DNA from 4 places in the Streptomyces sp. MMCC 100 genome. Region 4 is predicted to be linked to each of the others. Evidence: riboswitches for the same ligand, from Rfam matches in the RefSeq annotation. Region 4 holds a riboswitch; each other region holds the start of a gene.
What was found. A riboswitch is a leader RNA that binds a small molecule or an ion and turns the genes downstream of it on or off. The one in region 4 is predicted to bind cobalamin.
Positions count from the first base shown of each region.

Region 1: another riboswitch for cobalamin. It lies ahead of ABS735_RS30490 (ribonucleoside-diphosphate reductase subunit alpha); the one in region 4 lies ahead of ABS735_RS18435 (ABC transporter substrate-binding protein).
Region 2: another riboswitch for cobalamin. It lies ahead of ABS735_RS08530 (cobalamin biosynthesis protein); the one in region 4 lies ahead of ABS735_RS18435 (ABC transporter substrate-binding protein).
Region 3: another riboswitch for cobalamin. It lies ahead of ABS735_RS27285 (energy-coupling factor ABC transporter permease); the one in region 4 lies ahead of ABS735_RS18435 (ABC transporter substrate-binding protein).

Region 1 is NZ_JBGORK020000001.1:6,616,755-6,624,528, reverse strand. Features, by position in the region: gene ABS735_RS30500 (GlxA family transcriptional regulator) at 1-467, opposite strand, end outside; gene ABS735_RS30495 (ribonucleotide-diphosphate reductase subunit beta) at 718-1,740, opposite strand; gene ABS735_RS30490 (ribonucleoside-diphosphate reductase subunit alpha) at 1,740-4,115, opposite strand; cobalamin riboswitch at 4,240-4,383, opposite strand; gene ABS735_RS30485 (GNAT family N-acetyltransferase) at 4,449-4,955, opposite strand; gene mctP (monocarboxylate uptake permease MctP) at 5,041-6,651, opposite strand; gene ABS735_RS30475 (DUF3311 domain-containing protein) at 6,648-6,947, opposite strand; gene ABS735_RS30470 (GntR family transcriptional regulator) at 7,093-7,774, opposite strand, start outside.
Region 2 is NZ_JBGORK020000001.1:1,866,409-1,874,182, reverse strand. Features, by position in the region: gene ABS735_RS08550 (alpha/beta hydrolase) at 1-986, opposite strand, end outside; gene ABS735_RS08545 (class II aldolase/adducin family protein) at 1,162-1,872, opposite strand; gene pitH (low-affinity phosphate transporter PitH) at 2,097-3,377, shown strand; gene ABS735_RS08535 (hypothetical protein) at 3,412-3,633, shown strand; cobalamin riboswitch at 3,783-3,924, shown strand; gene ABS735_RS08530 (cobalamin biosynthesis protein) at 4,032-5,036, shown strand; gene ABS735_RS08525 (cobyric acid synthase) at 5,033-6,565, shown strand; gene cobN (cobaltochelatase subunit CobN) at 6,562-7,774, shown strand, end outside.
Region 3 is NZ_JBGORK020000001.1:5,884,559-5,892,332, forward strand. Features, by position in the region: gene ABS735_RS27255 (FAD-binding and (Fe-S)-binding domain-containing protein) at 1-8, shown strand, start outside; gene ABS735_RS27260 (DUF7144 family membrane protein) at 88-552, opposite strand; gene ABS735_RS27265 (hypothetical protein) at 785-1,384, shown strand; gene ABS735_RS27270 (chloride channel protein) at 1,381-2,739, shown strand; gene ABS735_RS27275 (potassium channel family protein) at 2,736-3,302, shown strand; gene ABS735_RS27280 (MerR family transcriptional regulator) at 3,356-3,991, shown strand; cobalamin riboswitch at 4,062-4,247, shown strand; gene ABS735_RS27285 (energy-coupling factor ABC transporter permease) at 4,278-4,997, shown strand; gene ABS735_RS27290 (energy-coupling factor ABC transporter substrate-binding protein) at 4,994-5,341, shown strand; gene cbiQ (cobalt ECF transporter T component CbiQ) at 5,342-6,091, shown strand; gene ABS735_RS27300 (ATP-binding cassette domain-containing protein) at 6,088-6,936, shown strand; gene ABS735_RS27305 (MFS transporter) at 6,956-7,774, opposite strand, start outside.
Region 4 is NZ_JBGORK020000001.1:3,955,649-3,963,422, reverse strand. Features, by position in the region: gene ABS735_RS18445 (ABC transporter substrate-binding protein) at 1-650, shown strand, start outside; gene ABS735_RS18440 (DUF2470 domain-containing protein) at 848-1,552, shown strand; cobalamin riboswitch at 1,688-1,887, shown strand; gene ABS735_RS18435 (ABC transporter substrate-binding protein) at 1,920-3,482, shown strand; gene ABS735_RS18430 (ABC transporter permease) at 3,484-4,431, shown strand; gene ABS735_RS18425 (ABC transporter permease) at 4,428-5,270, shown strand; gene ABS735_RS18420 (ABC transporter ATP-binding protein) at 5,267-6,844, shown strand; partial or broken gene ABS735_RS18415 (acyl-CoA dehydrogenase family protein) at 6,874-7,026, shown strand; gene ABS735_RS18410 (enoyl-CoA hydratase/isomerase family protein) at 7,023-7,774, shown strand, end outside.

The DNA of each region.
Region 1 (7,774 bases), 2.7 Mb from region 4:
ACCGGGTCCTCGTCGACGTAGAGCACGTCCGGCGCGACCTCGGCCCGCGGGTACTGCCGGGCCAGCTCGGCCGCGTGGTGCCAGTGCACCGCGCACCGCCGCCCGTCCAGCAGGCCGGCGGCGCCCAGCACGAAGACGCCGGAGCACACGCTCAGCACGCGGGTGCCCCGGTCCGTCGCCCTGCGCAGGGCCTCCAGCAGCCCGGGCGGATACTCCCGGCGGACGAAATCACTGCCCGCCGGCACCGCGATCAGGTCGGCCTCGTCCAGCCGCTCGAGACCGTACGGCGTGGAGACGGTCAGTCCACCGACGTGGGTGGTCAGCTCGGGGCCCTCCGCGGAGACCACCGCGAAGTCGTACCGCGGCAGGCCCTCGTCGCTCCGGTCGATACCGAAGACCTCGCAGATCACGCCCAGTTCGAAGGGATGCGCGCCGTCCAGCAGGACGGCGGCCACGTTGCGCAACATGCCGCCAGTGTGCCTCGGAAGTGGCAGGAAATCGAGGTCTTACGGCAGTCCTGCCACTCCCGGTAAGGAGTATCCGGCGCGACAGTGGTGTCATGACCGGAAACCAGATAGAAGGCCTTGTCGGAATGCTCGCGACCTTCGGACTCCTCGTCCTCATGGTCCTCCCCTCGGTGATCGGCATCGTGCGCGAGAGGCGCATCGACCGTCAGATCAGGGAGGCCCAGGAGGACAGGGGCCAGGGGAAGGAGACTCAGAAGTCCTCGGACAGGTCGACGGTGCCCTCCACCGCCACCTGGTACGCCGAGGGGCGCCGCTCGAAGAAGTTGGTCAACTCCTGAACGCCCTGCAGCTCCATGAAGGAGAAGGGGTTCTCGGAGCCGTACACCGGAGCGAAGCCGAGACGCGTCAGACGCTGGTCGGCCACGCACTCCAGGTACTGCCGCATCGAGTCGGTGTTCATGCCCGGGAGGCCGTCACCGCACAGGTCGCGCGCGAACTGCAGCTCGGCCTCGACGGCCTCCCGCAGCATGTCGGTGACCTGCTCCCCGAGCGCGTCGTCGAACAGCTCCGGCTCCTCCTTGCGCACGGTGTCGACGACGTCGAACGCGAAGGACATGTGCATGGTCTCGTCCCGGAACACCCAGTTGGTGCCGGTGGCCAGACCGTGCAGCAGACCCCGGCTGCGGAACCAGTAGACGTAGGCGAAGGCGCCGTAGAAGAACAGGCCCTCGATGCACGCGGCGAAGCAGATGAGGTTGAGCAGGAAACGGCGCCGGTCGGCCTTGGTCTCCAGCCGGTCGATCGACTCCACCGAGTCCATCCACTTGAAGCAGAACCCGGCCTTCTCCCGGATGGACGGGATGTTCTCCACGGCCGCGAAGGCGGCGGCGCGGTCCTCCGGGTCGGGCAGGTAGGTGTCAAGCAGCGTCAGATAGAACTGGACGTGGACGGCCTCCTCGAAGAGCTGGCGGGACAGGTACAGCCGCGCCTCGGGGGAGTTGATGTGCTTGTAGAGGGTCAGCACCAGGTTGTTCGCGACGATCGAGTCACCGGTGGCGAAGAAGGCCACCAGCCGGCCGATCAGATGCTGCTCCATGGGGCTGAGCTTCGCGAGGTCGGCGACGTCCGAGTGGAGGTCGACCTCCTCCACGTGCCAGGTGTTCTTGATGGCGTCCCGGTAGCGCTCGTAGAAGTCCGGGTAGCGCATGGGGCGCAGGGTCAGCTCGAAGCCCGGGTCGAGCAGGTTCTTCGTGGCAGGGGTCTCGGTGGTCATTACTGGCAGGCCTCGCAGGACTCGGGGTTTTCCAGGGAGCAGGCGACCGCTTCGGGGTCCGGGGTGGCCTGCACGGGGACGGTGGCGGCTCGGGCCGCGGCGCGGGCGATCCGGGTCGCCGGGCGCGAGCGCAGGTAGTACGTGGTCTTCAGGCCCTGCTTCCAGGCGTACGCGTACATCGAGGAGAGCTTGCCGATGGTCGGCGTCTCCAGGAACAGGTTCAGCGACTGGGCCTGGTCGAGGTACGGGGTGCGGGCGGCGGCCATGTCGATCAGGCCGCGCTGCGGGATCTCCCAGGCGGTCCGGTACAGCGCGCGCACGTCCTCGGGGATCCAGGTGAAGCCCTGCACCGAGCCGTTGGCCTCGCGCAGCGCCTCGCGGGTGCGTGCGTCCCACACGCCGAGCCGCTTGAGGTCGTCCACCAGGTAGGAGTTGACCTGGAGGAACTCACCCGACAGCGTCTCGCGCTTGAAGAGGTTGGACACCTGCGGCTCGATGCACTCGTAGACACCGGCGATGGAGGCGATGGTCGCGGTCGGAGCGATGGCCAGGAGCAGGGAATTGCGCAGCCCGGTCGTGGCCATGCGCTCGCGCAGCGCGGCCCAGCGCTCCGGCCAGACGGGCTCGACGCCGTAGTGGTCCGGGTGCAGCACGCCCCGGGCCGTGCGGGTCTTCTCCCAGGCCGGCGCGGGGCCGTTGCGCTCGGCGAGGTCGGCGGAGGTCTCGTACGCGGCGAGCATGATCCGCTCGGCGATGCGGGTGGACAGGGCCTTCGCCTCGGGGGAGTCGAAGGGCAGGCGCAGCTGGAAGAAGACGTCCTGCAGGCCCATCGCGCCGAGGCCGACCGGGCGCCAGCGGGCGTTGGAGCGGCCCGCCTGCTCGGTCGGGTAGAAGTTGATGTCGACGACCCGGTCGAGGAAGGTGACGGCGGTGCGGACGGTGGCGTCCAGGCGTTCCCAGTCCATGTCGCCCCTCGCGGGGTCGGCGAAGGCGCCGAGGTTGACCGAGCCCAGGTTGCAGACCGCCGTCTCCCCGTCGTCGGTGACCTCGAGGATCTCCGTGCAGAGGTTGGAGGAGTGGACGACGTGGCCGGGGACCGCGGTCTGGTTCGCGGTCCGGTTGGCGGTGTCCTTGAAGGTCATCCAGCCGTTGCCGGTCTGCGCGAGGGTGCGCATCATGCGGCCGTACAGCTCGCGGGCGGGCAGCGTCTTGCGGGCGAGCCCCGCCTCCTCCGCCCTGCGGTAGGCGGCGTCGAACTCCTCGCCCCACAGGTCGGTCAGCTCCGGCACGTCGGCGGGGGAGAACAGCGACCAGGTCCCGTCGGTGTCCACCCGGCGCATGAACTCGTCCGGGATCCAGTGCGCGAGGTTCAGGTTGTGCGTACGGCGGGCGTCCTCACCGGTGTTGTCCCGCAGCTCCAGGAACTCCTCGACGTCCGCGTGCCAGGTCTCCAGGTAGACCGCCGCCGCGCCCTTGCGCCGGCCGCCCTGGTTCACGGCGGCCACCGAGGCGTCCAGCGTCTTCAGGAACGGGACGATGCCGTTGGAGTGCCCGTTGGTGCCGCGGATCAGCGAACCGCGGGCGCGGACGCGGGAGTAGGCGATGCCGATGCCGCCGGCGTGCTTGGAGAGGCGGGCGACCTGGTGGAGGCGGTCGTAGAGGGAGTCCAGCTCGTCCTTGGGGGAGTCCAGGAGGTAGCAGGACGACATCTGGGCGTGCCGGGTGCCGGAGTTGAAGAGGGTGGGGGAGGAGGGGAGGTAGTCGAGGCGGCTCATCAGGCCGTAGAGGGCGGCCACTTCGTCCACCGCGCGGACGGTGTCGTCCTCGGCGAGTCCGGCGGCGACCCGCAGCATGAAGTGCTGGGGCGTCTCGACGGCCTTGCGGGTGATCGGATGGCGGAGCAGGTAGCGGCTGTACAGGGTGCGCAGACCGAAGTAGCCGAAGCGGTCGTCGGCGGCCGGATCGATCAGCGCGTCAAGGCGGTCCGCGTGCAGCCGTACGAACGCGGCGGTGCGGTCGGCGATCAGGCCCTCGCGGTGGCCGGTGGCGACGGAGTCGGTGAAGGTGACGACGCCCTGGGTGGCGGCCTCGGCGCGGATGCCGATGCTCAGCAGCCGGGCGGCCAGCCGGGAGTAGACCGGGTCCTCGGAGATCAGACCGGCGGCCGCCTCCGTGGCCAGCTCGCGCAGCTCGGCCTCGTCCGCGCGGGCGGACCGGCCGCGCAGTGCGGCGGCGGCCACCCGGCCGGGATCGGCGTCGGTGAGGTCGGCGGTCAGCCCGGTCAGGGTCCGCAGCAGGGCGGCACCGGGTCCGTCGGATTCCCCGGTCGCCGTCACCGGGGTCGCTGAAGCCGGATCGGCTGGCGCGATGGTCACGTGGAGCACTCCCTCGCTCGGCACGGGGCCTGGCGGAGGGCAGGGGGCAGCACACGAGCGCACGCGGCGTCGCGTCCACCGGCCCACTCCACGAGGCCCGGACGTCATGGCACCCGGGCCGGGACGGCCGGGCGCGCTGTCGGCAGGTCCTCGGACTGAACAGGCGTGCGCGCACATGCGAAGACGTACGGATACACGCAAGTACACCGTTGCGGGACAGTTCCGGATTCGCACCGGATTCCCCTGCGGCGACAGCGAGCACGAGCATACATCTTGTGCCGGGTGACGCGAGCACCCCCAGATGTTGTGTCCCGATGGGGTGTCGCGCCGGTGTCAGAGCGTCAGTTCGTAAGTGAGCAGCATGATGTCGTCCAGCTCCGGCAGGGGGTTCCAGTCGCGGTCGGGCGTGCGGACGAAGCCCAGGCGCTCGTAGAGGCGGTGGGCGGTGCGCATGGTGGCCTGGGTCGACAGCACGACGCCCACGCAGCCCGGCACGGTCCGGGCGCGGTCCACGCAGGCCCGTACGAGGGCCTCGCCGGCCCCGCGGCCGCGTGCCTCGCGGGCGACGGCGAGCATGCGTATCTCGGCCTCGCCGGGGCCCGCGATGTCCGCCATGGGCCCGCCGGACGGCACGAAGGTCACGCCGCCGAGCACCCGGCCGTCCGCCGCGGCGACCAGCACCTCGGCGGCCGCCGCCCGCTTGGCCACGTCGCGCAGCTCGTCCAGGTACGAGTCGCTCTCCCCGAAGTCGAGGAGGCCGTCGCGCAGGTAGGCCTGCGCGGTGATCTCGCCGAGGGTGTCGTACCCCTCGGCCGTCGCCCGCCGGATCACGAAGTCCATAGCGCCGAGTGTGCCCGACGGGTGCGACAACGGGCCGCCGGATTTCTCCGACGGCCCGTCTCGAAGCAGGAACTCGAACCAGGGATCAGTGCGAGCTGCCCGCCGTGGCCGGCGGCAGTTCCACCTGGACACCCGGGTCGCCGGCGTCCGCCGTGTAGTCGCTCGGCTTGGTCTCGTCGACGCCGTCGGGCGCCTTGACCGCCTTCAGGACGAAGGTGAGGACCACCGTGACCAGGACGTTCAGCACGAAGGCGGTGAGGCCGATGTAGCCGATCTCGCCGATGCCGGGGATCTCCTCGGAGGAGCCGCCGAAGTGCGCTTGCGTCGGCGAGGCGACCCCGTAGGCGGCGACCGTGCCGTAGACCATGCCGACCGCCCAGCCGCCGAGCAGCGCCCAGCGGTGGAACCAGCGGGTGAACAGGCCGCCGACCAGGGCCGGGAAGGTCTGCAGGATCCAGATGCCGCCCAGCAGCTGGAAGTTGATCGCGACGGTCTTGTCCATGCCCAGGACGAAGATCAGCGCGCCCACCTTCACCAGGAGCGACACCAGCTTGGAGACCTTGGTCTCCTGCTGCGGCGTGGCGTCCGGCTTGATGAAGTCCTTGTAGATGTTGCGGGTGAACAGGTTCGCGGCCGCGATCGACATGATCGCCGCCGGGACCAGCGCGCCGATGCCGATCGCCGCGAAGGCCACGCCCGCGAACCAGTCCGGGAACATGTTCTCGAACAGCTGCGGGATCGCCAGCTGGCCGTTCTCCACCTTGACCCCGGCCGCGATCGCCATGAAGCCCAGCAGCGCGAGCAGGCCCAGCATCAGCGAGTACAGCGGCAGGATCGTGGTGTTGCGGCGGATCACCTCACGGCTGCGCGAGGACAGCGTGGCGGTGATCGAGTGCGGGTACATGAAGAGCGCGAGGGCCGAGCCGAGCGCGAGGGTCGCGTACGTCCACTGCCCTCCCGCGGCCGGCACCACTCCGCCCGCTCCCGTCTCGGTGAACTTGTCGCTCGCCGACGCGAAGATGTCGTCGAAGCCGCCCAGCTTGATCGGGATGTAGATGATCGCCACCGCGATGACGATGTAGATCAGCGTGTCCTTCACGAACGCGATCAGCGCGGGCGCGCGCAGTCCCGACGAATAGGTGTACGCCGCCAGCACACCGAAGGCGATCAGCAGCGGCAGGTCCTTGACGAACCAGTTGGTGTCCTCGCCGCCGCCGACGCCCATCACGTCGAGCACGGCCTGGATGCCGACCAGCTGCAGCGCGATGTACGGCATGGTCGCCAGGATGCCGGTGACGGCCACCGCCAGCGACAGGCCCTTGGAGCCGAACCGGCCGCGCACGAAGTCCGAGGTCGTCACGTATCCGTGCTTGTGCGAGACCGACCACAGGCGGGGCAGGAAGGTGAAGATCAGCGGGTAGACCAGGATCGTGTACGGCACCGCGAAGAAGCCGGACGCGCCCGCCGCGTAGATGGCCGCCGGGACGGCCACGAAGGTGTACGCGGTGTACAGGTCGCCGCCCAGCAGGAACCAGGTGACCCAGGTGCCGAACGAGCGGCCGCCGAGGCCCCACTCGTCGAGGCTGTGCTCGTTCTCGGCGCGGCGCCAGCGGGCGGCCAGGAAGCCCATGGCGGTGACGAGGACGAAGAAGAAGATGAAGACGGCGAGTGCGACGCCGTTCACGCCGTCGTTCATCGCGACTCACCGCCCTTCGGGGCGGAGGAGGCGGAGCCCACGGCGGCGGAGTGGGCGGCGCGTCCGCGCTGGTCCCACTGCCACAGCTTGTACGCGGTCACCGTCAGCAGTGTGGAGATCAGCACCCAGGCCATCTGGTACCAGTAGAAGAACGGGATGCCGATGAGGGCCGGGTCCGTCTTCGAGTACGAACCGACCCACAGCATGGCGACGAACGGTGCGACAAGACAGAGCCCGATGACGACGCGCACCGGCGTCACCACCGGCTCTCTGCTCACTTCTGTGTCTTCTGACATGCGCGGCTCCGTCCCCTCGCTGATCACCTCGTGCAGTGCGCACGAAATGTAGGTGACGGTGTCAAGACAGCGGAAGACCTCGTCCGTATATCGGTCCTCAACTGCAACTTCGCGCCCGCGCGCGAGGAGGTATGCCGGGTATGCACTAGTCCTGGGGCCGCTTGAGGCGGGCCACGAACTTGTAGCGGTCGCCCCGGTACACCGACCGCACCCACTCCACCGGCTGACCGGTGCGGTCCTGCGAGTGCCGGGAGAGCATCAGCATGGGCAGGCCCACGTCGGTGCCGAGCAGACCGGCCTCGCGCGGGGTGGCCAGGGAGGTCTCGATGGTCTCCTCGGCCTCGGCGAGATGGACGTCGTACACCTCGGCGAGCGCGGTGTAGAGGGACGTGTACTTCACCAGGGAGCGGCGCAGGGCCGGGAAGCGCTTCGCGCTGAGGTGGGTGGTCTCGATGGCCATCGGCTCACCGTTGGCCATGCGCAGCCGTTCGATGCGCAGCACCCGGCCGCCGGCCGTGATGTCCAGCAGTCCGGCGAGCCGGTCGTCGGCGGTGATGTAGCCGATGTCCAGCAGCTGCGAGGTGGGTTCGAGGCCCTGGGCCCGCATGTCCTCGGTGTACGAGGTGAGTTGCAGCGCCTGCGACACCTTGGGCTTGGCGACGAAGGTGCCCTTGCCCTGGATGCGCTCCAGGCGGCCCTCGACGACCAGCTCCTGCAGGGCCTGGCGCACCGTCGTGCGCGAGGTGTCGAACTCGGCGGCCAGGGTGCGCTCGGGCGGGACCGGCGTGCCCGGCGTCTGGGTCCGGGTCATGTCGAGCAGATGCTTC
Region 2 (7,774 bases), 2.1 Mb from region 4:
CGCCAGGGGGCCACCGTGTCGCCGGGGCCGTGGAAGATCAGGGTGGGCACGGCCGGGCGGTGCAGGCCGGCCGTGCCGGTGTCCCGGTCGGCGTGCAGCCCGGCGCGGCCCTGTGCGGCACGGACGGCGAGCGGCAGCAGCGCGCCGGGGGTGCGGCGGGCGGCGGCCAGGGCACGCAGGGTGGTCTCCCAGCTGAGCACCGGGGAGTCCAGGACGAGCCCCGCGATGCGCTCGCGCACGCCGGAGAGCGCGGCGGTGCGCAGCGCCATGGTGGCGCCGGTGGACCAGCCGAGCAGGACGACCTGGCGGGCGCCGTGGTCGAGGGCGTAGCGGACGGCCGCGTCCACGTCGCGCCACTCGGTCTCGCCGAAGTGGTGCAGGCCGTCGGGCGAGGGCGGCGCGCCGACGTCGCCGCGGTAGGCGAGGGCGAGCACCGGGACGTTCCTGCGGTGCAGGGGAGCCATCAGGTTCAGGGCGTGCTCGCGGGTGGCGGCCAGGCCGTGCACGGCGACGATCCAGGTCGGGCGGGCCCCGGGCAGGAACCAGGCCGGGAGCGGGCCGAGTTCCCCCGGGACCTCGACGTCGGCGTACTCGAGGCCGAGGGCCGTGCCCGGGTTCCCGACGTACAGGTTCGGGGTGAACCATGCCCGGTCACCGGCCTCGAGGGTGCCGTGCGTGACGCGTTCGAGGCGGCGTACGACGGTGTCGGCGCCGTGCTCGACGGTGCCGAGGACCGGGCCGAGAACCGCGTGCGACCCGTCGCCGGCGAGCCCGTACCGGCCGGGGCGCAGCGCGGCCAGGTCCCGGGTGAGGGTGATCTGCCCGGCGGCGGTGCCGTGCACGGTGAGCCGGGGCTCGGTGGGCAGGGGCCGGCCGGGGGGCGCCTTGAGCGCTGCGTCGCTGGCGAGCCGGCCGACGGCGACGCTCGCCGCTCCGGTCGCCAGAGCTGCGGTGACGGCGGCTGCCGTTGCGGTGACAGTGCGCATGGGGCCAGTCTCCTGGTGGAGTCCTCGGGCGGCCAGTGGACGCGTGACAGTGGGTGACGAGGGTGCTCGTGTCCCGTAGCCGGTACCCCCTGAGCCGCCCGGCACGCACCCTGGGCCTGTCCGGAGTTGCCGGACGGCTCAGGGGCAGGCGGGCGAGCCCGGACAGGCCCTGGCGTCAGCTTCGCTGCCCGTATCCCCGGAGGCGCTCCGTCACCTCCGCCAGCTGGTCCGGCGTCAGCAGCGACGGCGAGTGGCCCGGCACGGAGGAGGCCGTCAGCCAGAGACGGCACATCCACTCGAGCTGGGCGGTGCGGTCGTAGGCCTGGTCGAGGCAGGTGCCGTAGGTGATCGTGCCGTGGTTCCGGAGCAGGCAGCCGGTGCGGTCGGTGAGGGCGTCGAGCATGGCGCGGGCCAGTTCGTCGGTGCCGTAGGCGGCGTACGGGGCGACCCGGACGGGACCGCCGAGCGCGGCGGTCATGTAGTGCACCGGCGGGAGTTCGGGGACGAGCAGCGAGACGGCCGTCGCGTGCACGGCGTGGGTGTGGACGACGGCCCGGGCGCCGGGGTCGGCGCGGTACACGGCCAGGTGCATGGGGAGTTCGCTGGTGGGGACCAGGGTGCCGAGCACCTGGCGTCCGTCCAGGTCGACGCCGGTCACGTCGGCCGGGGTCAGCCGGTCGTAGGGCACGCCCGACGGGGTGACCAGGACCGTGTCGCCGACGCGCACCGAGACGTTGCCGGAGGTGCCGACCACCAGCCCGTCCGCCACCGTGCGCCGGGCCGTGGCGACGAGTTCCTGCCAGGCCGACTCGCAGGCCGCCTCACCGGTCGTCTTCCTGACCGGCTCACCGGCCGCGTCCGCCCGCCCGGCCCGCGAATACGTCACAGTCACCGTCTCCTTCCGGGCCGCCCGCGCGCCCCTCATGCCCGTCGTCGAACGGCCTCGCGGTGATCCTGCCAGGGACGTCTCCGGAGAGCACCGGAGCGGGCACGCAGAGGGAGGCACGGACACCGCTTCCGGTCACCGTGACGCCCTGCCCAGTTCATCTTCCGTTCACTCTGGTTACCTACGTTCGTCGCGCCAACGACCTCGAACGATTGCCTGGGTAAATGGAAAGCTTCTCGCTGATCCTCGCGATTGTGGTGGTAACCGCACTCGCGTTTGATTTCACGAACGGTTTCCACGACACCGCGAACGCGATGGCAACGACCATTTCGACCGGTGCGCTCAAGCCCAAGGTGGCGGTGGCGATGTCCGCCGTCCTCAACCTTGTAGGCGCCTTCCTCTCGGTGGAGGTCGCCAACACGATCTCCAAGGGTCTCGTCGACGAGACCGGCATCCGTCCCGAGGTCATCTTCGCCGCACTGGTCGGCGCGATCCTCTGGAACCTGCTGACCTGGCTGGTCGGGCTCCCGTCCAGTTCCTCGCACGCCCTGATGGGCGGCCTGATCGGTGCCGCCGTCGCCTCGGCCGGCATCGGCGCGGTCAACGGCGACGTGCTCGTCACCAAGGTGCTCCTGCCCGCGATCGCCGCCCCGATCGTGGCCGGCGTCGCGGCGATGCTCGCGTCCCGGATGACGTACTCGCTGGGCCGCAAGGCCGACGGCAAGGCCGCCGCGAAGGGCTACCGCGCCGGCCAGATCGCCTCCGCCGGTCTGGTCTCGCTGGCCCACGGCACCAACGACGCCCAGAAGACCATGGGCATCATCACCCTCGCCCTGATCGCCGGCGGCTCGCTCGCCCCCGACTCCGACCCGCCCGTGTGGGTCATCCTGGGTGCGGGTCTGGCCATCGCGCTCGGCACCTACCTGGGCGGCTGGCGCATCATCCGCACCATGGGCAAGGGCCTGACCGACCTCCAGCCGCAGCAGGGCTTCGCCGCCCAGACCAGCGCCGCCACGGTCATCCTGGCCTCCTCCCACCTCGGCTTCTCCCTCTCCACCACGCACTCGGTCTCCGGCGCGGTGATGGGCGCGGGCCTCGGCCGCAAGGGCGGCGTGGTCCGCTGGTCCACGGCCACCCGGATGTTCGTCGCCTGGGGCCTGACGCTGCCGGCCGCGGCCCTGGTCGCCGCGCTCGCCGAGTGGGTCTGCCGCCTCGGCGACTGGGGCACGGCCCTCGTCGCGGTGTTCCTGATCGCGTCCAGCTTCGCGATCTGGCGGATCTCCCGCCGCGAGGTCGTCGACCACACCAACGTCGTCGACGGCGACACGGTGGGCGCCGGGGAGCCCGGGTCCGTCGAGCCGTCCGAGCCGGCCGGTGTGGTCACCACGGCCATGGCCGCCGTGTCCCCGCCCCCGGCGGGCCTGACCGAGGACCTGGCGGCCACCGTCCCGGCCCCGGCCGCCACCGCCGATCCCAAGGCCCCGTCGGCCGCCACCACCGTCTGAGCCCGCGACCCGGGTACGAAGGAAGCGAACCTCCATGAGCATCGACTGGGCAGCCCTCGGCTCCGTCTTCGGCGTCAGCCTCGTGGTCACGGTGGCCCTGGTGGGCCTGTTCACCCTCGGCATCGTCGGCCTCTCCCGCCAGGAGCGGGCCGCCGCCGAGGGCGGCTCCGCGGCCCTCGCGGTCACCGGCGCGTACGCGTGCTTCGCGGCCTGCACGGCGGCGGTGGCGTACGGGATCTATCTGATCGTCGCCTGAGCGCTCTCCGAAACACCGCGCACGCCCCGGGGCGGGGCGCGGGACGGGCTCGAACCGTTCCGCGCCCCGCCTCTTCGCGTGCCGGCGCACACCCTTCGGGTGTGGGCCTTCGCACACTCCCCCGTCGCAGGTCAACGCCAGGTTGACGGGTGTTCGCGGGCCGTGGTGGACTTCCGGGGCCATCTACGGCGGCAGGAGAGGAAGCCCGGTGCGAATCCGGCGCGGTCCCGCCACTGTGACCGGGGATCAGGACCCCCGGGAGCCAGGAACTCTCACCGCCGGACTCTTCGAACCAGGGCGTGGACACCCTGAGTGAGGACATGACGCGATGCCCGGCTGCCGCCACCGCTCGACGCCCAGTACCAGGTGCTTCCCTGCCCGTGTGACCGGCTGAGCCCATGCGTGCCGGACGCGTCTTCGCGTACGGCGCCGCCGCCGGCCTCCTCGGTGACCTCCTCCTCGGCGACCCGCGCCGCGGACACCCGGTCGCCGCGTTCGGCCGTGCCGCGGGCGCCGTGGAACAGCTGCTGTGGCGGGACCACCGGGGCTGGGGCGCCCTGCACACCGTCGTGTGCGCCGGTGGCGCCGCCGCCCTCGGGCTGGCCGCCTCCCGGCTCGTGCGCCGCTCCCCCGCCGCCTCCGTCGCGCTGACCGGTGCGGCCACCTGGGCCGTGGTCGGCGGCACTTCGCTCGCCCGCGAGGCCGGTGCGATCGGCCGGGCCCTGGAGGCCGGGGACGTCGAGGCGGCACGTGCGCGGCTGCCGCACCTGTGCGGGCGGGACCCGCGGGCGCTGGACGCCGACGGGATCGCCCGGGCCGTCGTGGAGTCCGTCGCCGAGAACACCTCGGACGCGGTGGTGGGCGCGCTGGTGTGGGGCGCCGTGGCCGGAGTGCCCGGGCTGCTCGGCTTCCGGGCCGTCAACACCCTGGACGCCATGGTCGGCCACAAGTCGCCCAGGTACCGCCGCTACGGCTGGGCCTCCGCCCGCCTCGACGACCTCGCGGGCTGGCCGGGCGCCCGCCTGACCGCCGTCCTGACCACCGTGGCCGGCGGCGATCCCCGGGGCGCCGTACGGGCCTGGCGTGCGGACGCCGCACAGCACCCGAGCCCCAACGCCGGGCCCGTGGAGGCCTCCTTCGCGGGCGCCCTGGGCGTACGGCTCGGCGGGACGCTCTCCTACGGCGGGCGGGTGGAGCACCGGCCCGTCCTCAACGGCACCGCGGGACGCGCCGTACGGGCCGGTGCCGGCGACATCGACCGGGCGGTACGGCTGTCCCGGCGCGTGGGCTGGCTGGCGCTGGGCGTGTGCGCGGGCGCACGGCTGCTCGCGCGCGGGGCCGCCGGGAGCGCGCACCGGGCCGCCCGGAACAACCGGGGCGTCAGGAAGGGACGTACGTCATGAACGGTGGCCTGCTCGTCGCCGGCACCACCTCCGACGCCGGCAAGAGCGTCGTCACCGCCGGTATCTGCCGCTGGCTGGTGCGCCAGGGCGTCAACGTCGCGCCCTTCAAGGCGCAGAACATGTCGCTCAACTCCTTCGTGACCCGCGAGGGCGCCGAGATCGGGCGGGCGCAGGCCATGCAGGCCCAGGCCTGCCGCGTGGAGCCGACCGCGCACATGAACCCAGTGCTGCTCAAGCCCGGCGGGGAGCGCAGCAGCCAGGTCGTGCTGCTCGGCAGACCCGTCGGCGAGATGAGCGCCCGCGGCTACCACGGCGGGCGCCAGGAGCGGCTGCTCGGCACGGTGCTCGACTCGCTCGCCCAACTCCGTGCCTCCTACGACGCGGTGATCTGCGAGGGGGCCGGCAGCCCGGCCGAGATCAATCTGCGCCGCACCGACATCGTCAACATGGGGATCGCCCGGGGCGCCGGACTGCCCGTCCTCGTCGTCGGCGACATCGACCGCGGGGGCGTCTTCGCCTCCTTCTTCGGCACGGTGGCGCTGCTGGCACCCGAGGACCAGGCGCTGGTCGCCGGGTTCCTCGTCAACAAGTTCCGCGGCGACGTGTCGCTGCTGGAGCCCGGGTTGGACATGCTGCACGGCCTCACCGGCCGGCGGACGTACGGCGTGCTGCCCTTCCGGCACGGGCTCGGCATCGACGAGGAGGACGGGCTGAGGGTGTCGTTGCGCGGGACGGTGCGGGAGTCCGTCGTCGCCCCGCCCGTCGGTGAGGACGTGCTGCGGGTCGCCGTCTGCGCGGTCCCGCTGATGTCCAACTTCACGGACGTGGACGCGCTGGCAGCCGAGCCGGGCGTCGTGGTGCGCTTCGTGGACCGGCCGGAGGAACTGGCCGACGCCGACCTGGTGATCGTGCCGGGGACGCGCGGGACGGTCCGGGCGCTGGAGTGGCTGCGGGAGCGGGGGCTCTCGGACGCCATCGCGCGCAGGGCGGCCGAACAGCGGCCCGTGCTCGGCATCTGCGGCGGCTTCCAGCTCCTCGGCGAGCACATCGAGGACGAGGTCGAGTCGCGTGCCGGTCACGTGGACGGCCTCGGACTGCTGCCCGTGCGGGTACGGTTCGCCCGCGAGAAGACCCTCACGCGGCCGGTGGGCGAGGCCCTCGGCGAGCGCGTCGAGGGGTACGAGATCCACCACGGGGTCGCCGACGTGACCGGCGGGGACGCGTTCATCTCTGATGACGACGGACACAGCCTGGACGGCTGCCGGGTCGGCCAGACCTGGGGCACGCACTGGCACGGCTCGCTGGAGTCGGACGGATTCCGGCGGGCGTTCCTGCGCGAGGTGGCCGCCGCCGCGGGCCGCCGCTTCGTGCCGGCCCCCGGCACCTCGTTCGCCGCGCTGCGCGAGGAGCAGCTCGACCGGCTCGGCGACCTGATCGAACACCACGCGGACACCGACGCGCTGTGGCGGCTCATCGAGTCCGGCGCGCCGCAAGGACTGCCCTTCATTCCACCGGGAGCGCCCGCATGAGCACAGTGTTGTTGTTGTCGACCGCCGACACGGACCTGCTGGCGGCCCGCGCGTCGGACGCCGCCTACCGGATCGGCAACCCGACCCGGGTCGACGTCCGGGAGGAGCTGCCGGACCTGGTCGAGGGCGCGGACCTCGCCGTCGTGCGCCTGCTCGGCGGCAAGCGCGCCTGGGAGGACGGGCTCGCCGCGCTGAGGGCCGCCGGCATCCCGACCGTCCTGCTGGGCGGCGAGAGCGTGCCGGACGCGGAGCTGATGGCCGAGTCGTCGGTCCCGGCCGGGGTGGTGGCCGAGGCGCTGCGCTACCTGGTCGAGGGCGGCCCGGGCAACCTCGCCCAGCTCGCCCGGTTCCTGTCGGACACGGTGCTGCTGACCGGCGAGGGCTTCGACGAGCCGGAGAAGATGCCGGAGTACGGCGTCCACGGCTCCCGGGACGTCGTGGCCGGCCGCCCGACGGTCGGCGTGCTCTTCTACCGCGCCCACCAGCTGAGCGGCAACACCGCCTTCGTCGACACGCTGTGCGACGCGATCGAGGCGCGCGGCGCCAACGCGCTGCCGGTGTACTGCGGTTCGCTGCGCGGTGCGGACGCCGGGCTGTACGAGCTGCTGGGCCGGGCCGACGCCCTGGTCGCCACGGTCCTCGCGGCCGGCGGCACGCACGCCTCGCAGGCGTCGGCGGGCGGCGACGAGGAGGCCTGGGACATCGGCGCGCTGGCCGACCTGGACATCCCGGTGCTGCAGGGGCTCTGCCTCACCTCCTCCCGGTCCGCCTGGGAGGCCTCGGACGCCGCGCTCTCCCCCATGGACGCGGCGATGCAGGTCGCGATCCCGGAGTTCGACGGGCGCCTGGTCACCGTGCCGTTCTCCTTCAAGGAGCAGGGTCCGGACGACGTGCCGGTCTACGTCGCCGACCCCGAGCGGGCCGGGCGGGTCGCGGGGATCGCCGTACGGCACGCGGCGCTCGGGCACAAGGCGAACGCCGACAAGAAGCTCGCGCTGGTCTTCACGGCGTACCCGACCAAGCACTCCCGCGTCGGCAACGCGGTCGGCTTGGACACCCCGGCGTCGGCGGTGCGCGTCCTGGACGCGCTGCGCGAGGCGGGGTACGGGGTCAGCGGGTACCCCTCCGAGGGTGACGAGTTGATCCACCGGCTGATCGCGGCCGGCGGCCACGACGTGGAGTGGCTGACGGAGGACCAGTTGGCCGCGG
Region 3 (7,774 bases), 1.9 Mb from region 4:
GCCGCTGATCCCCCGCCGCCCCTCGACCACTGGCACGCCTCCCGGGAGCCGCGGGTACGGCTCCAGGGAGGGCGCGCCGGGTGAACGTCAGGCCCGGGCGGAGCTGTCCTGGCGGCTGGCCAGGGCCCAGATCACGAACACGTCGATGGCCATCATGATCACGGACCAGACGGGCGAGTACGGCAGGAACAGGAACTGGGCGACCAGACTCAGCGAGGCGAGGACGATGCCCGCCATGCGCGCCCACGTCATGTCCTTGAGCAGGCCGTACCCGGTGACGAACACGAGGGCGCCGAGGATGACGTGGACGATCCCCCAGCCGGTGAGGCTCATCTCGTAGACGTAGGTGCCGATACGGGCGTACACGTCGTCCTCGGCGATGGCCGCGATGCCCTGCAGGACGGCGAGGGCGCCGCTCAGCAGTAGCAGTACGCCCGCGAAGACGACACCGCCGGTCACCCAGCCGCTGGTGCGGTCGCCCGAGCGCTGGGCCCAGGAGGCGTCGCCGCCGTGGGACGGCCGGCCGGGAGAGGGTTCGGCGTGCTGGCTCATGAGCGGAGTCCTTTCTGTGTCCCCCGTACGGGGCAGCTGCCCACCGGCGCCGACGGCACCGACAGGTCGTTCAGAGCCTGCGGGCGTCCGCGGTCCCCGGCCACGCGGGCCCGCCGGACGGGTGAACCGCGCGCCGGACGTGCGCATGCGGGCGCTCGCGGCCTCGCGTTAACTGAGCGGCATCCGCGGCCACGGGTGACCGACGGGCCTCGGGGCGGAAGAAGGAGGGCGTGTGACAAGTCGGCCGCTGCCCCGGCGGGCCCCGGCGCCCCGACGTGGCCCGCTGCCCCGGCGGAGGCCGCTGTCCCCGGGGACGCCGCTGTCCCGACGGGCCCGGCTGCTGCTGCAGGCCCCGCAGCCCCGACAGGCCCCGCTGTCCCGGGGGACGCCGCCGCCACGGGGGACGCTGTCCCGACGGGACCGGCTGCTCCTGCAGGCCCCGCAGCCCCGACAGGCCCGGCAGCCCGGTGAGGCCCGGCAGGCCCGGCAGGCACAGCTGTCCCGGCAGAACCGACAGGCTCGGCAGAACCGACAGGCACAGACGCCCTGGCAGACCCCACCGGACCGACAGGCCGGACAGCCCCAGCTGCCCGGGCAGGCCCGGCTGTCCTGGCAGTCCCCACAGAAGCGGCAGGCTCGGCAGCCCCAGCTGCCGCCCCGGCAGACCCCACAGAACCGGCAGGCCCGGCAGCCCCGGCAGAGCCCGCTGGCCCGGCAGGCCCCACTGGGCCGGCAGGCCCCACTGGGCCGGCAGGCCCGGCGGGCCCGGCAGGCCCGGCAGGCCCGGCAGCCCCCGCTGGTCCGGCGGGGCCCGCGTGGGCGGGTTCCGTGACCGCGCCGGTTAACGCCGTCCCGGAACGGGCCGAGCAGTCCCTGCGGCAGACCCTGCTCAGCCCCGGCTACCGGCGGCTGTTGCTGCTGTGCGTGCTGCTGGGCGTTCCCATCGCGCTGGCCTGTTTCTTCTTCGTCGGGCTCCAGCACGAGTTGCAGCACTGGGTGTGGGTCTCGCTGCCGGAGGCGGCCGGTTACCACGTCCCGCCCTGGTGGTGGCCGCTGCCCGCGCTGCTCCTGGCCGGGCTGATCCTGGCGCCGATCGTGACCCGGATGCCGGGCGGCGGCGGGCATCTGCCGGTGAACGGCCTGGGCGGCGCGCCCGTCGGCCCCCGCGCCCTGCCCGGCGCGGTGCTCGCCGCCCTGGCCACGCTGCCCCTCGGCGTGGTGCTGGGCCCGGAGGCCCCGCTCATGGCCGTCGGCAGCGGGCTCGCCCTGCTGGCGGTGCGACGGGCGGGTGCGGGCGCGGACCAAAGGGCGGGCGCGATCCTCGCCACGGCCGGTTCCACCGCCGCCATCTCCACCATCCTCGGCGGTCCGGTGGCCGCGGCGGTCCTGCTCATCGAGGGGGCGGGGCTCGCCGGGGCGCGACTGGTCGCGCTGCTGCTGCCCTGTCTGCTGGCCAGCGCGACGGGCGCCCTGGTCTTCACCGGCTTCGGGCAGTGGACGGGACTGAAGATCGGCGCGCTGGCCCTGCCCGAGCTGCCGCCCCAGGCCGGTCCGGACGCGGGCGACTTCCTGTGGGGCCTTCCCACGGCCGCCCTGATCGCCGTACTGGTCACGCTGGGCCGTGAGCTGGGCCGCCGCACCGTCACCTGGACGCGGCACCACACGGCCGCGCGCACCATCGCCTGCGCCACCGCGGTCGGCGTCTGTGTCGCCGCGTACGCGCTGATCACCGGCCGCTCCCCGGCCGAGGCCGCGCTGTCCGGCCAGTCCACCCTCGCCCAGCTCGCCGCGCACCCGCACGCCTGGTCCGTGGGGGCCCTGGTCGCCCTGGTCGCGTGCAAGGGACTGGCCTGGGGCGTCGCGCTGGGCGCTCTGCGCGGCGGCCCGATCTTCCCGGCCGTACTGCTGGGCGCGGCGACCGCCTCGGCCTGCTCCGGGCTGCCCGGATTCGGCGCGACCCCGGCCCTCGCCCTCGGCGTCTCCGCCGCGGCGGCCGCGGTGACGGGGCTGCCGCTGGCCAGCGCGGTCCTGGCGGTGCTGCTGATGGGCCGGGACGCCCACGACCAGATGCCGCTGATCGTCATGGCGTCGGTCGTCGCCTTCGTCGTCGCCCAGCTGGTGCGCCGGACCGAGCCGAAGGCGGCCGGGGCGTCGGGCGGGGCGTCGACGACGGGAGCGGGACCGTGACGGACCGGACGGGCGGCCGGACCGCACGCCCCCGTACCGGCTGGGCATCCGTCCGGCCCTGGCTCGTACGGGCCGGGATCGCGGCCGCCGTGGTCGTGGCCTATTTCCTGCTCCCCCTCGACCACCTGGGCCCCCAGCGGCCCGTGCTGAGCTGGGCGCTGTTCGCCCTGCTGCTGACCGTCGTGGCCGTACTGCTGCTCCGGCAGATCCGGCACGTCCTCCTCGACCGTCCGGACAGCCGGCCCGGGGTGGTCATCTCCCTGCTGATCGTCCTGTCCGTGCACGTCTTCTCGGCCACGTACTACGCCCTCGCCAAGCAGCCGGGCGAGTTCAGCGGGCTGCACACCAGGGTCGACGCGCTGTACTTCACCGTGGTGACGCTCGCCACCGTCGGGTACGGGGACATCACCCCGCGGGGCCAGGCCGCGCGGGTCGTGACGATCCTGCAGATCACCTACAGCTTCGTCTTCCTCACGGCCGCGGCGACCGCGCTGACCACCCGGATGCGGGACATGGTGGCCCGGCGGCCCGAGCGGGGCCGCTCCCGCTGGAACGGGCCTTGAAACTGCCGCCGCGTCACCTCCTGGCCTCGGTCGCACACGTGTGGAGGAGCTGCATGACGCATTCGGCCGACGGCACCCGTCGCATCGGCGAACTCGCGCGGGAGACCGGACTGAGCATCCGCGCCCTGCGCTACTACCGCCGGCTGGGACTGCTCACGCCGTCCGCCCGCACCGACGGCGGCCACCGCTGCTACGACGCCGCCGGCGTCCGGCGCCTGCACCGCGTCCTGGCGCTGCGCGGCTTCGGGCTGCCCCTGGCACGGATCCGCGCCGTACTGGACGCCGAACCCGACCACGACCCGGCGGAGCTGATCCGACGGCAGCTCGAAGTCGTCGAGGAGCGGCTGCGGCAGACCGCCGAGCTCCGGCTGCGGCTGCGGCTGCGACTGCGACTGCGACTGCGACTGCGACTGCGACTGCTGGGCGTACTGGGTGCGCTCGACGCCTCGGCCGACGGCTCGACCGAGGCCTATCTGAACGTGATCGAGGAGATGACCGCGATGGACCGGCCCCTGACACCGGAAGAGGTGGACCGCCTGAGCGAGGCGCGCCGCCGCTACGCCGAGTCCCTCGGTGAGGACGGACTCCGTGCCCTGCACCACAGGCGCGCGGAGATCTTCGCCACGCTGAGCGAGGACGGACGGCGGCGGATGTCGGACCGGCGGCGCCGCGCGTTTCGGCAGGCCTGAGGCCTCTGCGAGGGCCCGGCGGTACGTCCGCGGGACCCGAGGCCCGCTTGTGCCCACCCGCGTGGGAGCACTACTGTCGCCACGCCTTGGTGAACGGGAAATCCGGTGTGATGCCGGTGCGGCCCTCGCCACTGTGAATCGGGAAGTCCGGCTCCGGCCCTCAGGGGCAGCCACTGGATCGCTTGCGGTCCGGGAAGGCGGAGCACGGGCGGTGGTACCCGTAAGCCAGGAGACCGGCCAAGGCGCGTCGTCCATCCACGAGGTGCTGGAGAGGGTCTGCTGAGCCATGCACATAGCCGAGGGCTTTCTGCCACCGGCGCACGCGATCGCCTGGGGTGTCGCGTCCGCGCCGTTCGTCGTCCACGGAGTCCGGTCACTCACCCGTGAGGTCAGGGAGCATCCCGAGAGCACACTGCTCCTCGGCGCCTCCGGAGCCTTCACGTTCGTCCTGTCGGCCCTGAAACTGCCGTCCGTCACCGGGAGTTGCTCGCACCCGACCGGCACCGGCCTGGGCGCGATCCTGTTCCGGCCGCCTATCATGGCGGTCCTGGGCACCATCACCCTGCTCTTCCAGGCGCTGCTGCTCGCCCACGGCGGGCTGACCACGCTCGGCGCGAACGTCTTCTCGATGGCCATCGTCGGCCCCTGGGCCGGGTACGGCGTCTACCGGCTGCTGCGCCGCTGGGACGTGCCGTTGATGGTCACCGTGTTCTTCGGGGCGTTCGTCGCCGACCTGTCCACGTACTGCGTCACGAGCGTGCAGCTGGCGCTGGCCTTCCCGGACCCGAGCAGCGGGTTCCTGGGCGCGCTCGGCAAGTTCGGGTCCATCTTCGCCGTCACGCAGATCCCGCTCGCGGTGAGCGAGGGCCTGCTCACGGTGATCGTGATGCGGCTCCTTGTGCAGTCCAGCAAGGGCGAACTGACCCGGCTGGGCGTGCTGCCGGCGAAGGCGGGGACGGGCGCGGGCACGGGCACGGGGACCAAGGAACAGGCGGTGGCCCGATGAGCCGCAACGCGAAGATCAACGCCCTGCTGCTGCTCGCCGTGGCCGCGCTGGCGGTGCTGCCGCTGGTGCTGGGGCTCGGCGACCACAAGGAGGAGCCGTTCGCCGGGGCCGACGCGGAGGCCGAGACGGCGATCACCGAGATCGAGCCGGACTACGAGCCGTGGTTCTCCCCGCTGTACGAACCCCCGTCCGGGGAGGTCGAGTCGGCGCTGTTCGCACTGCAGGCCGCGCTCGGCGCGGGGGTGCTGGCGTACTACTTCGGGCTGCGCCGGGGCCGACGGCAGGGTGAGGGGCGGGCGTTGGCGGCGACGGCGGCACCGCGGGACACCCCTGAAGGGGACTGAGTGCTGCCGATCGACGCGGCGGCGCACGGCAGTCGCTGGCGCCGCCGCCATCCCGTGGACAAGGCCGTGCTCGGTCTCGGTCTGACCGTGCTCGCGATCTCGCTGCCGCCGTGGCCGGGTGCGGCGCTGGTGCTGGTGACGGCGCTGACGGTGCTGCTCGGCCCGGCGGGCGTGCCCGGGCGCCGGCTGTGGCGGGCGTACCGGGTGCCGCTGGGCTTCTGCGTGACGGGGGCGCTGCCGCTGCTGGTGCAGGTCGGGGGCCTGGACGGGTTCCTGTCGGCGGCCGACGGCGGTGCGGTGCGCGCGGGTGGGCTGCTGCTGCGCACCTCGGCGGCCTCGCTGGGGGTGCTGCTGTTCGCGTTCACCACGCCGATGTCCGACCTGCTGCCCCGGCTGGTGCGGGCCGGGGTGCCCGCGCCGGTCGTGGACGTGGCGCTGGTGACGTACCGGATGAGTTTCCTGCTGCTGGACTCCGTGCGCCGGATCCGTGAGGCGCAGGCCGCGCGGCTGGGGCACACCACGCGGGCGGCGACCTGGCGTTCGCTCGGGGGGCTCGGCGCCACCGCGTTCGTGCGGGCCTTCGACCGGGCGGCGCGGCTCCAGTCGGGGCTCGCCGGGCGCGGTTACGACGGCACCCTGCGCGTGCTGGTGCCGGAGGCCCGCGTCTCGGTGCCGTTCACGGCGGCGAGCGTCGCGCTCCTTGCGGCGCTGGCCGGCCTCACCCTCGTACTGGAAGGACCCCTGTCGTGAGCGAACCGGCGCAAGCAGCGGAACCGGCCCTGGTCGCCCTGCGGGGCGCGTCGTTCGCGTACGAGGAGGGCCCGGACGTGCTGGCGGGGCTGGACTTCGCGGTGCGTGAGGGGCGTGCGCTGGCGCTGCTGGGCCGCAACGGCAGTGGGAAGACCACGCTGATGCGGCTGCTCAGCGGCGGACTTCGGCCGCGCGCGGGGACGTTGTCGGTCGGCGGGGAGCCGGTGACGTACGACCGCAAGGGGCTGACCCGGCTGCGGACCACGGTGCAGTTGGTGGTGCAGGACCCGGACGACCAGCTCTTCGCGGCCTCGGTCGGCCAGGACGTGTCCTTCGGGCCGCTGAACCTCGGTCTGCCCGACGCGGAGGTCCGGTCCCGGGTGGAGGAGGCGCTCGCCGCGCTGGACATCGCGGCGCTGGCCGACCGGCCCACGCACCTGCTGTCGTACGGGCAGCGCAAGCGGACCGCGATCGCCGGGGCGGTCGCGATGCGGCCCCGGGTGCTCATCCTCGACGAGCCGACCGCCGGGCTCGACCCGGACGGGCAGGAGCGGCTGCTCGCCACCCTGGACCGGCTGCGGGCCGCCGGCACCACCGTGGTGATGGCCACCCACGACGTCGACCTCGCCCTGCGCTGGTCCGACGACGCCGCCCTGCTCACCCCGGACGGTGTCCGCACCGGCCCGACCGCCCCGACGCTGGCCCGCACCGACCTGCTGCGGCGGGCCGGGCTGCGGCTGCCGTGGGGCGTCGCGGCGGCCGGGCTGCTGCGGGCGCGGGGGCTGTTGCCCGACTCGGCGACCGGTCCGCGTACGGCCGAGGAGTTGGCGGCGCTGGCGGAGTGACGGAACGTGGGCGGGGGGCTCAGCCCTGGGAAGGGACCGACTCGGCGGCCCGGTCCCGTGCCGCGCTCTCCGCGGAGTTCTCCTCGGCGGCCCGGCGGGCCCGGCGGCCCGGCAGGACGGCGAGGACGATGGCCGTGCCGGCGGCCATGATGATGCCGCCGGCGAGGCTGGTCGTCGAGACGCCGTGGGCGAAGGCCCGGTTCACGGCGTCGGCGAGGGCCTGCGCCTGCTCCGGTCCGGCGGCCGGGTCGGTGGCGAGCCGCTCGGCGACGGCCAGTCCGCCGCCCACCGAGTCCTGGGCGGTGTCCAGCGCGGTGGCCGGGAGCCGGTCGCCCACCAGGCCGGCCAGTTCGTCCCGGTAGGCGGTGCCGAGCAGGGAGCCCAGGACGGCGATGCCCAGCGAGCCGCCGAGTTCCAGCGCGGTGTCGTTGGCGCCGCCGCCCACGCCCAGTTCGCTCTCCGGGAAGGAGCCCATGATGGTGTCGGTGGCCGGGGAGACGCTGAGGCCGATGGCGAGGCCGAGCAGCAGCATCGGGGCGAGGAAGTCGGCGTAGGTGGAGCCCTGGTCGATCAGGACCAGCAGGAAGACGCCGACGGTGCCGATGGCCATGCCGGAGCCGACCATGGCCTTCACGCCCAGCTTCGGGGTCAGCCGCCCGGTCACCGCCGCGCCGACGAACACGGCACCGGCCAGCGGCAGGAGTCGTACGCCGGTCTCCAGGGCGCCGTAGCCGAGCACGAACTGCAGGAACTGCGTGGCGTAGTAGATGGCGCCGTAGGTGCCGAAGAAGAAGAACAGCACCGCCAGCATGGAGCCGCTGAAGGGCCGCAGCAGGAA
Region 4 (7,774 bases):
ACATCGCCGCCCTCGAACCGGACCTGATCTTCGCGCCGAACGTGTACGACGAGGAGACCACCGCGGCGCTGAAGGACATCGCGCCCGTGTACACCTTCACGCTCCGCGGCGGCGACCGGGCCAAGTGGACGCAGCGAACGGAGGAGGTCGCCGACGCCCTCGGCGTGCCCGAGAAGGCCGACGAACTGCAGACCGCCTTCGCCGAGCGCCAGAAGGGCATCGCGGAGAAGTACGCGGACGTCATCAAGGGCAAGACCGTCGGCGTCGTCGGCTCCTACGAGGAGAACAACTTCTACGCCTGGGGCGAGAAGAACATGCAGGGCACGCTGCTCGTGCCCCTCGGCTTCAGCTACTCCGAGCAGGAGAGCGACATCGTCAAGGACCAGAAGGAGCCGGAGGCCGTCCTCTCCAACGAGAAGCTGGCGTCCGCGGTCGGCGACGCCGACGTCCTCTTCCTCGACTCCAACCTGCGCGGTGAGGTGAACGCCTTCATGAAGGACGTACAGGCCACCTCCCTCTACAAGCAGCTGCCCGCGGTGAAGGCCGGACACGTCTACGTGGGCGGCAAGAACACGGTGGCCGGCTACACGGACGCCAACTACACCCTCGACCGCGTCGAGGACGCTCTGAAGGACCTCCAGGGCGCGTAGGCGCCACCGCGTCCAGGAAGGAGCGGAACTTCGCGTGGTCTCGGCGGTCTTCCGCCACGCGACGTCCGAACGGCCCGCCCCCGCGCATCTCGACGCGCCGGGGCGGGCCTTCGGCGTACCGGCGCCGCGTCCTGACAACGAGACTCGGGTAAGTGGGGTAGGCAAACCTGACTCTTTGACCTCCGGGAGGATGCCGGATGCGTCGTACCCCCTTGCGCGCCGGCGCGCCGACGGCCGCCGAACGCGCCCGCTCGATCCTGGCCGCCGCCCACTCGATGACCGTGGTCACCGACGGCCGGCACACCGGAGTCCGGCACCTCGACGGCACCGGTCTGATGGGCCACGTCCATCTGCACGCCCCGTTCGAGGGCCCCGGTGCCCCGCCGGCCGGGCGGGTGCCGATCCGGCTGGAACTCACCGACATCGCCTCCACCCCCGTACGCGACCGGCTGCGTGCCCGCGTCACCCTGACCGGGCTGCTGGCCGCGCCGTACGACCCCGATTCCGCCGAGAGCACCTGCATGGAGTTCGGCCAGTGCGTCCTGGAGGACGCCTGCGGTCGCACCTATGTGCCCCTTACGGAGTTGGAGGCGACCGACCTCGACCCCCTGGCGACGAGCGAGGCGGGCCTGTTCACCCATCTCGTCGACGACCACCCCGAACTCGTCCCCCTGCTCCTGCGCCTGGTGCGCCCCCTGCCGGGCAGGGAAGTGCGGCGGGTGGTCCCGGTGGGGATCGACCGCTACGGACCGACACTGCGGCTCGAACGCGCGCGGGGCCACCGCGATGTCCGGCTGCCCTTCCACAGGACCGTGCACCACATCGACCACATCGGCCCTCAGATCCACGCCCTGCTGGCCGCCTCCCGCCGCCTCTCCCACACGCGGCACCTGCTCACCTGAACACCACTCGCCGGCTCACGGGCTCCCTCGCCGGGGCGGGTGCCCGAGACCGAGCACGGCGGGCCGTGCCGGAAGGTGGTCGGTACCGCCGGTCCGGCCAGGGGGAGGATCCCTCATCACGGCGCGAGGCCCCGCTTCCCGGCGTCGTCGGCAGGTGCGCCAGAATGAGGGCACGAGGCGACGGGGATCAGGAAGCCGGTGCGAGTCCGGCGCGGTCCCGCCACTGTGACCGGGGAGCAGACCTTCCGCGTGCCACTGTCTGCAGCCGCGGACGGGAAGGCGAAGGCGAGCGACGATCCGGGAGCCAGGAGACTGACCCGTTGCCGGTCCGCAGGCAGGGGCGAGGACACCCCGGAGAGGATCGACAGTGACGAGGCATGCCCCGACGCGGGCCGCGCAGCGACCGCAGCCCGGCAGACGAGAGGTGCTGGCCGCAGGAGGCGCCCTGGCGCTCGCCACGACCGGCCTGCTCGCCGGGTGCGGCGGCGACCAGAAGGACGGAGGCGGCGGCGACCGGTTCCGCGCCGCTTTCACGGCCGGCGGCTCCCAGGAGACCCTCGACCCGCACGTCGCCCCGAACTTCGTCGACCAGGCCCGCGCCAAGGCCCTGTACGACACGCTCGGCACCTACGCGGACGACATGTCCGTCCGCAAACGGCTCGCGGAGTCGTGGGAGAGCGACGCCTCCGGCACCCGGTGGCGCATACGGCTGCGCAAGGCCGAGTTCCACGACGGGAAACCGGTCACCGCCGAGGACGTGCTCTACAGCTACCGGCGCGCCGCCGACCCCGCCACGGGCTCCCCGTCCCAGGTACTGCTCTCCGCGATCGACTTCGACACGTCCAGGGCCGACGGCGAACGCTCCGTCGTCTTCGTGCTGAAGGCGCCGAACTTCGAGTTCCCCACCGTCTTCGCCGGCCCCGGCACCGAGATCGTCCCCGACGGCACGACCGACTTCCGTGAGCCCGTCGGCTCGGGTCCCTTCACCTACGTCTCGTTCACCCCGGGCGGCACCGCCCGCTACCGGCGCTGGGCAGACCACTGGGACGGCGCCCCGCACATCGCCGAACTCGAGATCGTGCCCGCCAACGAGGAGTCGGCGCGGCTGAACGCGCTGCTGTCCGGTCAGGTCCACTACGCCGCCGACATGGCCGGCACCTCCGTCGAGAGGCTCGAGAAGGAGGGCTCGACGCGGTTGCTGACCGCGAAGCGGGCCACCGCACAGCAACTGCTGCTGCGTACCGGCCGCAAGCCGTTCGACGATCCCCGGCTGGTACGTGCCGTGCAGCTGGGCATCGACCGGGACGAGCTGGTGAGGGTCGCGCTGGCCGGGCACGGCGAGGTGGGCAACGACCTGTTCGGACTGGGCCTGCACGGATATCCGGACGACCTCGCACCCTGGCAGCGAGACGTCGACGAGGCCCGGCGGCTGGTGCGCCAGGCCGGTGCCGAGGGTTTGCACATCACCGTGGAGACCAGCTCGGTCGACGCGGCGTGGGAACCGGCCGCTGACCTCATGGCCGAGCAGTTGCGCGAGGCCGGGCTGAAGCTCACCGTCAACACCCGCGCCTCCAGTACCTACTTCAGCGAGATCAAGACCAAGGGCGTCGCCGCCTTCAACACCACCTCCACCCTGCCGGTCTCCGACTTCCTCCAGCAGCGGGTGCGGGGCGGAGCGGCCCGCAACCAGACGCAGTACGCCTCGAAGAAGTTCGACGAACTGCTGGACCGTTCCCGCACCACCCGGGACGAAGCCGATCGCCTCGCTCTTCTCTCCCGTGCGCAGAAGACCGCCCGGGACGAGTCCGGTCTGCTGGTGTGGTCCTTCTCCGACGCGAACGACGCCATCGCCTCCTCGGTGCGCGGACTGCGGGCCGCACCTCCGAACTCGCACGACTGGGCCCGGTTCGACCGGGTCCGCGTCGGCTGACGTGCGCCGGTACTTCCTGCGGCGTTCCCTGTTGGCGGTCTTCCAGTGCCTCGTGGTGCTGGTGGCCGTGTTCGCCGTCGGTTCGCTGCTGCCCGGCGACACGGCCGACGTACTCCGTGGCGAACTGGGCACGCCCGAACAGGTGGAGGCCCTGCGCCGGCAGCTGGGGCTGGACGAACCCGCCTGGTCCCGCTTCGTGCACTGGCTCGGCCACCTGTTCACCGGCGACCTCGGGACGTCCCTGACGACCGGCGTGCCGGTGGGCGAGGACATCGGTCGCCGGGCGGGGGTGACGCTGCTCCTGGGCTTTCCGGCGCTGCTGCTCGTCACGGTGCTCGCGCCCGTGCTGGGCACCGTGTCGGGGCTGCGGGAGGGCGGCCGGGCCGACCGGGCGCTGAACACCGCGGCCGTGGTGCTGCACGCCGTCCCCGAGTTCGTGCTGGGACTGCTGCTGGTCGCGTCGGTGTCCCTGTGGGCCGGGCTGCTGCCCGCCACCGCCGTCGGCATGGACACGGCCGCCCTGCTGGCCCAGCCGGCCGTGCTGGTGCTGCCCGTCGTCGTCCTCACGGCCCGGCACCTGTGCGACCTCGCGCGACAGGTCCGCGCGGGCGTCGCGGCGGAGCGGCACGGCGCCGTCGCCGAACATCTGCGGCTCCTGGGGATGCGGGAGCGGACCATCGTGCTGCGGCATGTGCTGCCCGGATCCCTGGGGCCGGCCGCGCAGCAGTTCGCCCGGTGCGTGGAGGGACTGCTGGGCGGCGCCGTGCTCGTCGAGGCGGTGTTCGGTTTCCGCGGCCTCGGCAGCGGCTTCGTGGAAGCGGTGCAGAACCGGGACCTGCCCCAGGTACAGACGTACGCCCTGCTGTTCGCGGGCACCGCCGTAGCGGTGAACCTCGTCGGCGACCTGGTCGCGCACCGGCTCGTGCCGCGCCGGGAGGTGACCGCGTGACCCCGGCCGGGGAGGCCGGAGCGGCGAGCCGCGGTGACAGGCCGCGCCGGCGTCCGTGGATCGCCCTGGGGCTGGTCGGCGTGCCGGTGCTCGCCGCCGTGCTGGGCCCGTGGATCGCCGACGGTACGGCGCCGGCGCAGGGGCGAGGACTTCCCTCACAGCCTCCGGGAGCCGGGCATCCGCTCGGGACGGACGTACTCGGCCGCGACGTGCTGTGGCTCGTCCTGCACGGCGGTGCCTCCGTCATCGCGAGCACCCTCGCCGCGCTGCTCGTCGGTCTGGCCGTCGGGGCACCCCTCGGACTGCTGGCCGCGGGACCCCGGCGCGGAGTCGACGAGACGGTGATGCGCGGCCTCGATCTGCTGCTCGCCTTCCCGGGGCTGCTGGTGCTGATGACCCTGGCCGCGACGGGGCACCGCGACTGGTACTGGCTGGTCGCCGTCGCGGGGGTTCTTCAGGTTCCGGCGGTCGCACGGCTGGTGCGCGGTGCCGTGCTCGCCCCGGCGACCCGGACGGTCGTCGAGGCGCTGCGCATGCAGGGACGCGGCTGGGCGTACATCCACCTGCGGCACCTGACACGGGAGCTGGCGGCGCCGCTGGCCACCGACACCGGCGGACGGTTCTCCGTCGTGCTGTACCTGCTGGCGTCCGCGAACTTCCTCGGACTGGGACTGCCCGCGTCCTCCCCGGACTGGGCCGTGCTCATCGAGCGCAACAGCGACGCCCTGTTCACCCAGCCCGCCGCCGTGCTGGTCCCCGCCGGTCTGCTGACGGCCCTGTGCGTCGGCGGCAACCTCCTCGTGGACCACGCCCTCGCCCACCACAGGAGAGGCCGATGACCTACTGCCTCCGCCGCGAGCCGCTGCTCGACGTTCCGGAGATCTCCGCCCGCGCCGACGGGGCGCACCGTCTCCTGCTCGACCGCGTGGCCCTGACTGTCCCGCCCGGTAGCGTCACCGCCGTGGTCGGCCCGTCGGGCAGCGGCAAGACGACACTGGGTCTGGCCGTGCTCGGCGCCTCGCGCGAGGGCGTACGGCTGAGTGGCCGGGCGCTGCTCGCCGGAACGGACCTGCTGCCGCTCGCACCGCACCGGCGTCCGGCGGCCCGGGCGGGCCTCGCCGCGCACCTGCCGCAGCACCCGGAGACGGTACTGGACCTGGTACGGCGCTGTGGCGGCGCCCTCACCGAACTGGCGGCCCTCGGCCATACGGGACGCGCCGCCCGCAGGAGCGCGGCACGGGGCGCGCTCGTCGCGGCCGGCCTGGAGTGGGAGACGGTGCGCCGGCGCTTCCCGCACCAGCTGTCCGGCGGCCAGCAGCAGCGGCTGGCACTCGCCTCCGCACTGGTCACGGGCGCCCGCCTCCTGGTGCTCGACGAGCCGACGAGCGGCCTGGACCCGGCGCTCGCGACCGCCCTGGGGCGCAGACTGCGGGACCTCGCGGACGAGGGCACGGGCATATTGCTGCTCAGCCACGACCTGCCGTTGGTCCGCGACACCGCCGACCACGTCGTCGTACTGGAGCACGGCCGGTGTGTGGACCACGGGCCGACGCAGGCCGTCCTCGGCGCGGCCGCCCGCACACCCCGTCACCGGGCCACCCGGGAACTGCTCGCCGCGGAAGCTGGCACCGGCGCGGGCACACGGCCCGGTCCGGCCGCGGCGGCCCCGAAGGCCCGCGTCGGAATCGCCGCCGAGGGCGTCGCCGTACGCCGCCGCTCCGGTGACCCGCTCCCCGGACCCGTGTCGCTGGCGTTCCCGCCCGGGGGCAGGACGGCGCTGCTCGGCCCCTCCGGTTCGGGCAAGACGACCTTCGGACGGGTCCTGGCCGGCCTGACCGCGCCGTCGGCGGGCCAGGTGCGCCACGATGGCGAGGCGCTGCCCGGCCGCGTGGACCGGCGCACGGCCGCCCAGCGCCGTGCCGTCCAGTACGTGCACCAGAGCAGCGCCGCCTCCTTCGAACATCACCGTCCCGTCCTTCCCCAACTCGCCGACACCGCCCGCCTCCTGCGCCGCCGGGAGCAGGCCGGGGCGACGGCCGAGGCCCTGTCGACGGCCGAGGCGCTGGGACTGGAGGAGGAACTCCTGCACCGCACCCCCGGCCGCCTCTCCGGAGGCCAGCTCCAGCGCTGCGCACTGGTGCGGGCGCTGCTGGCGCGCCCCGCCCTGCTGGTGTGCGACGAGGTGACCTCGGCGCTGGACACCGTGTCCCGAAAGCGCGTGGTCGAAGCGCTGCCCGGCCTGCTCGCCGCGGACCGTACAGCCCTGCTGTTCATCAGCCACGACCTGCTCGCCGTACGGCAACTGACGGACGACGCCGTGCTGTTCGAGGCCGGACGGTGCGTGCGGCACGGCACCGTGGACGAGGTGCTGCCGGCCGACTGGCGGCGTGCGCCGACCGTATGCGACCGCTGACGGCCCCGGGGAGGGCCAGCAGACCCTCCCGCCCGCTCCAGCTCCACGGCGGGTACGCCTACCTCGGCGCATACGACACTGAGAAGATCGTCCGTGACCTGTGTGTCCACCAGATCCTGGAAGGAACGAACGAGAACATGCGCGTCATCGTGGCCCGCGGACTGACGGAGGCGTTCCGGTGAACGACGTCCTGTTCCGCACGAGCGGCCGTACCGCCCACGTCACCCTCAACCGCCCGGGGGCCCTGAACTCCCTCACCCATGACATGGTGCTGCGCATCGACGAGGCGCTCACGGAGTGGGAGCACGATTCGGCCGTCGAGACCGTCGTCATCACCGGCGAGGGGGAGCGCGGCCTTTGCGCCGGCGGTGACATCCGCGCCATTCACGACGACGTCCGCGACGGCGACGGCCGAGCCTCGGCCGCCTTCTGGCGCGACGAGTACCGCCTCAACGCCCGCATCGCCCGTTACCCGAAGCCGTACGTCGCCGTCATGGACGGAATCGTCATGGGCGGCGGCGTCGGTGTCTCCGCGCACGGCAGCGTCCGGGTCGTCACCGAGCGGTCGAGGATCGCCATGCCGGAGACAGGCATCGGCTTCGTCCCGGATGTGGGCGGCACCCACCTGCTCGCCCTTGCACCGGGCGAGCTGGGCACCCATCTCGCGCTGACGGGCGCACAGATCGGCGCCCCGGACGCGCTCCTGTGCGGACTCGCCGACCACTACGTGCCGTCCGCCGCGCTCCAGGACTTCGTCGACGACCTCGCCGAGAGGCCCGTACGCGAGGCTCTCGCCCGTCACGTACGGCAGGCGCCGCCGGGAATCCTGGCCGGTCGGCGGGAATGGATCGACTCCTGCTTCTCGGCCGACACCGCCGAGGACATCGTCCAGCGGCTCCTCGACCACGGCGATCCGGCTGCCAAGGAGAC